Regions from separate parts of the Planococcus donghaensis genome, predicted to be linked through region 2. Evidence: riboswitches for the same ligand, from Rfam matches in the RefSeq annotation. Region 2 holds a riboswitch; each other region holds the start of a gene.

Region 1 (2,270 bases), 870 kb from region 2:
CTTATTTTAGTCCTGATTTCACGTGGATGATGATCGCCCGTGTGTTAACCGCTGCAAGCACTGCACTTATTGTCGTCTTGTCGCTCACCATTGTCGCTAAAATTGTTGACCCTCCATACCGAGCAAAAGCAATTGGTTTTATCTTTATGGGAATCAGTTCTTCACTCGTTCTTGGTGTGCCAATTGGAATTGTTGTTTCAGACTTGTTCGGCTGGCGTGTTATTTTCCTTGGCATCGCCCTACTTTCCATCGGATCTATGGCATTGATTGCACTCTATATTCAGCCAATTGCCGGTGGTACAGCAGTTCCGCTTAAGCAACAACTAAAAGCCGTTGCGAGTGCAAAAATCGGTTCTGCGCATCTCGCGACAATGTTTATGTTAGCCGGACATTACACGGTATACGCTTATTTCACACCGTTTCTTGAAACTATTCTTAACTTAAATTCATTTTGGGTTAGTGTCTGTTACTTGTTATTCGGTATTGCAGCAGTTAGTGGTGGTGCAATCGGTGGCGCGTTGTCCGATTGGATTGGATCGAAAAAAAGTATCATCATCGTCATTTCAACTTTTGCTGTTTCCCTATTTTTACTACCACTCACAACATTCTCGTTAGTCGTGTTCTTGCCTGTAATGGTCATTTGGGCAGCCCTTAGCTGGAGTTTATCTCCACCGCAACAAAGCTACCTAATTGAAATAGACCCAGCAACATCAGATGTTCAGCAAAGTTTTAATAACTCAGCTCTACAAGTTGGTATTGCTCTAGGTTCTGCAATTGGTGGTATCGCATTAGCGCAAACCGGTTCAATTTCAAGCATGCCTTGGGTTGGCGCTGTTATTGTTCTTATTGCACTTGGGTGTGCCATATTCTCATTAACACGACCGGCCATTGTTCGTAACCATATACAAACTACTAGTCAAAACTAATGGTTAAATTACACAAAGCCCAATAAAAAACAGGAGTGAAACCTTTTAGTTTCACTCTTGTTTTTTGCATTTACTTCACTTTTATCATATAAAAACTATATTTACTGGTGTAACAATTCACTAAGCACCGGCGCGTCGACGGGCTAGGCGAAGCGATAAGACAGGCGTTTTTCCTGGCTTATCGCGAAAGCCATGCCAAAAGCGTCCAAAGCGTTCCCAGACCCCACTCAAACTTCCACACCTCACATATTTTTCTAAGCTCCCTCTTTACATCCCTCACCACTTCCTCTACACTAAACCCATCGGGAACAACCCGAACACAAAAACCGCATACCGTTTTCTGCACTAGGGGTGCCCACTTTGGCTGAGATGCAAGCGCAAGCTTCGATCCCTCAAAACTCGATCAGGATAATACCTGCGTGAGGAAGTGCGGCGCATTTCTGAAATAATTCCTTTTTTGATTATTTGTAGATTATGGCTGCATCTTCACGGATGCGGTCTTTTTTGTGCACATTTTTAAGGAGGAATTTTACATGGAACCATTGCAATGCGGTACCAGTCCAATCGTTGGATTTCGCTTTTCGTTACATCCAATGACAGGCGATTTTATCAAAGTAATCAAAGGAGCTTTAAACGAAACGGATACTTCAAACGTATGGATGCATACAGACGATGTCTCTACTGTTATTCGTGGCAAACAAATTCATGTCTTTAATGTTGCCAAAGCTTTAACTCTACATGCAGCGAAAACTGGTGAACACGTCGCGTTGTCTGGCACTTTTTCAATTGGCTGTCCTGGTGATTCTTCAGGTGATGTCTTTTTAAATAAAGACGATGTGTTACTGAATACTGACGACACAAAACAATATGTTTCTTCGCAATTTGCACTATACCCAATGAACAATCCGGATTATATGACCGTGATTTACCGTGAAGTCGATCGGGCAAAGCAACAAGGCGTTTTTAACGATTCGATGCATTATGCGAGTGGTATCCACGGGGACATTCACGATGTTTTTGATTTTTACGAAGAAGCGTTTACGAATGCTCGCTCTGAGGAACACCGCCATTTAGTCATGACCGTATCGATGAGCATTAACAGCCCATCTCATGGAGGTGCTTAACATGCTAAAATCGTGGAAATTAAAAGAAGTTGTCTTAATGTCGTTATTTGCTGTTGTCTTTGGCATTGTATATTTATTGTTTGTTCATGCTGCAAATATTTGGGCAGCTGTGATAGGCCCCCTTGCTTATGAATGGATGTTTGGTATTTGGTTTATCGTCTCCATTATTTGCATGTACATTATCCGTAAACCTGGCGCAGCATTTCTTTCAGAAACAATG
Region 2 (2,270 bases):
CAAGTTTTTGATAACAAACAAACCTTGTTCTTTTGCTTCGCGCTCAACTGCTTTACCGATTTGGTTTAGTTTAGCGCCCGCTTTAACTTTTGTCATTGCGCGATCAAAAGCAGAAGCTGCAGCTGCACAAATTTTTTCTTTTTCTGCATGTCCTTCTCCTACTACAAACGATATTCCTGTATCAGAGAAATAGCCCTCGTATGAACCCGAAACATCAATATTCACAATATCTCCATCTTGGATTACACGGTTGCCTGGAATGCCGTGAGCTACTTCTTCATTAACACTAATGCATGTGTACCCTGGGAAGTCGTATTCTGATTTTGGCCCAGATACGCCCCCAAGTTCTTCAAATAATTTGCCACCCAATTCATCAATTTCTTTTGTTGTAACGCCGGCTTTCGTTGCCGCTTTCATCGCTTCACGAATTTCAGCTACCATTTGGCCAGCTTTTTTTAACATTTCAATATCTTTTTCAGTAGTTGCAATCATTAAATACCCTTCTTTCAAGCTTTTCTATTCAAAAATTATACCACAAAATTTATACAGAGGCTCCCGTCCTGTTTGAATCTCTTCTAGCGATTCATAGAAAAAAGACTGTCCGAAGACAGCCTTTACATTATTGAGCTTCAGCATTCACCAATTTTGGAGCAGCTGCGAAAAGCGCTGAACAAACAAAAGCAGCGAGTAAAAATACAGGGATCATATACGTAGCATTGTACACAGCAGAGTAAATTACTACATTGCCTTCAGCAAACATACCGAAGAACAAAATACCGGTGACGACATGCACGAAATAACGCAATACCGATGCAATAAGCACGCCTGAGACAATTGCGATTAGCATTTTTCCAGTTTGCTTCGCTTCCGCATGCTGCAAATATTTTGCGCGCATCACACCCGCGAATCCGACCACAGCATATGCTAATAGATAATCCAATATCACTTGCATAACGACAAAGCCGAATGACAAAGGGGTTACAGAGATAAAGCCAGAAACAATTTGTAACAAGCCGACTAACAAGCCAGTTAAAACGCCCGCACCAACACCTCTTCTAAAAGCGATTAAGACGATTGGAATCATGACTAAACTAACTGAACCGCCTTGTGGCATCCGGAATGATATAAAGTCTAAAACAAATCCAAGAGCTGCAAAAATTGCAATTTCCATCATTAACAAAACTTTTTTATTTCTCATGACTTCCTCCTTATGTGTTGTGCACATCACCAGAAGGGCCGCGAATAAAACCATTATAAAAACGACGCTAGGACAGAGCCAGGCGTCGTTGTAAGGACCGGTTTCTATCCACATCCCTGCGCAAGTGTTAACTTACAGGTTCAAAGGGTAAGAACAGATGTTCACTCTCAGCTAAAGCTCCCCTTGTGGTGTATACAAATATTTAACTTTCACCTGTATTGTACACAAGCCTCCTGTTTATTGCAAGGCTGTTTTATCACACACTCATAGGGTAAAGTAGAGACTAGTAATGATAGTCGAAAGGTGGTGGAGGCAGCCGTATATTGGGCTTGCCAAAAAATGATCGAACTATTAAAGGATTTGATTAAAATTCAAAGCGATTCCAAAGAAGGAGCTAATGAAGCACTTCTTTTTTGCGCAGAATGGTTAAAAGAAAAAGGTGAGGCTGTTACTGTACATGATAATAACGGATATAAGATGCTTACTTCTGCTAAAGGAAAAGGAGCTGAAACCATTGTTTGGAATGGTCATGTTGACGTAGTGCCAGGACATGAAGAACAATTTAATCCGATAGTAGAACAAGATCGCCTTTACGGACGAGGTGCTGCGGATATGAAAGCAGGAGTTGCAGCAATGATGCAAGCTTTTGTAGACCTTGATCGTTCCAAATTGGCACGAAGTGTTCAATTACATATTGTAACCGATGAAGAAACTGGCGGACGCAATACATCCAAATGGCTAGTCGAGCAAGGTTACACCGGCGATTTCGTTATTTGTGGTGAACCTACTGGGTTGAAAGTAGGTTTACAATCGAAAGGCGTTTTACAATTGGATATGACATTCAAAGGAAAGCCCGCTCATGGTAGTCGTCCATGGGAAGGCATCAATGCCATTGAATCTGCCATGAAGTTTCATATGGCAGTTGCTGATTTACCCTTTCAAAAAGAATCGACCGAATACTACGAAAAGCCTTCTGTTAACTTGCCGATTATTAAAGCGGGAGATCGTTATAACGTAGTACCCGATATTTGCGAAATGTCATATGATATCCGCTATATGCCCGGCCAGAAAA
Region 3 (2,270 bases), 1.2 Mb from region 2:
CCGCTATGACCACTCCTAATTTTTTTGAAGTGACAACAGCAAGCGCTTTAACGTCTAAGAGCCCTTCTCCTGCGTCCACACCTTTTGACTTCCATTGTTCCCCAGCTATTGCCGCAAGCTCTCCTGCGTTGCATCGAAGCACATTAACGTATACTGTACCTAAAATTTCACGAACTGCTTGTAGACGAAAGCCACTTGCCCCTGCTCCAACGGGATCTAACACAACTGGAATGCCCAATTGATTGGCTCGTTTTCCCGCAAGCAACATGCTTTTTAATGACTCTGTATGCAAGGTTCCGATATTTAATGACAGCGCTTGAGATAATGAAGCCAGTTCTGCTGCTTCTTCTGGTGCTTCTCCCATAATCGGCGACGCACCAATTGCTAAAAGGCCATTCGCTTGAAAATTGGATACCACATGATTGGTAATACAATGCACCACTGGATTTTGCTCTTTTATCAGCTGAATCATATTAGACACCTACTTTTTCAATCGCATCTATAGACCACGTTTCTTTTCTCCATGCTTGGTCCCAAAAATTTAATTCGTAATAACTGCTCTTTAGAAAATGGTCTTTTAGTTCTTTGCGGCGAGCTTCTGGCAGTTCTTCAGCCAAACGATTCATCCGTTCGATTTGTTCATTGACAAGTTCCCCAAATTCCTCGGAACCGTAAGTTTCAATCCAACGGTCATAAATCGGATGATCCGGTTTGGCATTTTTCAACCGTTCGCCGATTTCATAATACAGCCAATAACAAGGCAAAATGGCCGCTAGGACGTCTGCTAAATCCCCTGCAGATGCTCGGTACATATGAGATACATATGCATATGCAGTCGGAGAAGGTTGAAATGCTAACCAATCTTTTTCCGTAACATCTAACATTTTCATAAAGGATTGGTGTAAAGATAATTCAGCCGTACTTGTATGTGATGCATGAATCGCAAAACGTTGCGTTGTTTCTAAGTCTTTTGCTTTTGATGCACCAAGTGCTTGAATTTTCGCGAAATGTGATAAGTAATAAGCATCTTGCATGACGTAAAAACGGAATACATCGACCGGCAATGTCCCATCTTCAATTCCTTTAACAAATGGATGATCAAAACTCGCCTGCCATAGGTGGTCACATTCTTTTCTTACTTCTTTACAAAAAGTCATTTCTCCATCTCCCTTTTCCTATTCATTTACACAACATAAAAACGCCGCTCCCCAATAAAGGGAAGCGGCGTATGCAGTCGATAAAAAATAGCAGACAATCCGCCACTTCCCTCCGCTGGTATGATCCAGATCAGGTTCAAAGGGTCCGAGCTTATGCTCGTCTCAGCCGATATCCGGCTCCCCTAGTGGTGTTTTTATTTATGTTTTCGAAATCACTATATCACAGATTTTGTTAATACTATAGTCTTTATAAAATTCTTCTTAAAGATAAAAGGTACAAAACTAAATTTTATCGCTAATACTCTACCATCGATTTTACTAGATGTTAATCAAGTAACACTTCTATTTTTTCTTTATTTTCTTCTACCAATTTTTCTATTAAATCATTGTATTCTTCTCCAAATTTCTCACTCCATTTTGGATCGTTAATGTCCCCTCCACCTAATTTCTCTTCAAGATATGTATTGATATAAGCATTTTGGTGATTGAGTTTTTTAGCATACTGCTTTTGAAATTCTTCGGGTGTCATACCTAATTTTTCCGCTTGAGCGATGGCATATTTACGAACTTGCTTACTGCCTTCATCTTTTGTGTTTTCAGGAGGAAGTTTTTCAAAATCATCCTGATTTTCTTCAGCCATTAAATGCGGGGAAATATCGAGATTCATTTCTTGTACTTGTTGTTTGATCAGTTTTGCCACTATTACCGAATCCAGATAATCTAATGCCGTTTCATCAGCATACAAAAAACGCAAATCACCTATTGTAATCTCATGACCGTCTACAGTAGCCGCTACTTCATTATCACCGTATGTTGAAACATCGCTGCAACCAGCTAAAACGATTGTTCCAAGTAAAAGTACTATGAACAGAATCTTCTTCAATCCCTCACTCCCCTTATTAGCTTAAAGTTAACTAATTCATCCTATAAAGCTGAATACGCTCTTAACGTTCGATAAGTTTCATAAATTAAATAAAAAAGACCACAAACAACTCGAGTTGTTTGTGGTCTGAGGTTCCTAATCATTAGGAATGCGGTTATTTATTAAACTGTTACTTCTTTTTTATCTTTTTTGATTTGTTTGCTTCGTAATTGACCACAAGCAGCATCGAT

Evidence for each region. A riboswitch is a leader RNA that binds a small molecule or an ion and turns the genes downstream of it on or off. The one in region 2 is predicted to bind thiamine pyrophosphate.
Region 1: it holds a riboswitch for thiamine pyrophosphate, as region 2 does, so the genes downstream of both, BCM40_RS08890 (YkoF family thiamine/hydroxymethylpyrimidine-binding protein) here and thiT (energy-coupled thiamine transporter ThiT) in region 2, are expected to answer to the same signal.
Region 3: it holds a riboswitch for thiamine pyrophosphate, as region 2 does, so the genes downstream of both, tenA (thiaminase II) here and thiT (energy-coupled thiamine transporter ThiT) in region 2, are expected to answer to the same signal.

The regions. Positions count from the first base shown of each region.
Region 1 covers NZ_CP016543.2:1,774,600-1,776,869, forward strand. Annotated here, with positions in the region: gene BCM40_RS08885 (MFS transporter) at 1-926, shown strand, start outside; TPP riboswitch at 1,264-1,369, shown strand; gene BCM40_RS08890 (YkoF family thiamine/hydroxymethylpyrimidine-binding protein) at 1,460-2,050, shown strand; gene BCM40_RS08895 (ECF transporter S component) at 2,052-2,270, shown strand, end outside.
Region 2 covers NZ_CP016543.2:908,893-911,162, reverse strand. Annotated here, with positions in the region: gene map (type I methionyl aminopeptidase) at 1-492, opposite strand, end outside; gene thiT (energy-coupled thiamine transporter ThiT) at 620-1,198, opposite strand; TPP riboswitch at 1,295-1,392, opposite strand; gene BCM40_RS04430 (M20 family metallopeptidase) at 1,538-2,270, shown strand, end outside.
Region 3 covers NZ_CP016543.2:2,970,580-2,972,849, forward strand. Annotated here, with positions in the region: gene thiM (hydroxyethylthiazole kinase) at 1-472, opposite strand, end outside; gene tenA (thiaminase II) at 474-1,157, opposite strand; TPP riboswitch at 1,248-1,351, opposite strand; gene BCM40_RS14640 (SurA N-terminal domain-containing protein) at 1,483-2,040, opposite strand; gene rlmN (dual-specificity RNA methyltransferase RlmN) at 2,202-2,270, opposite strand, start outside.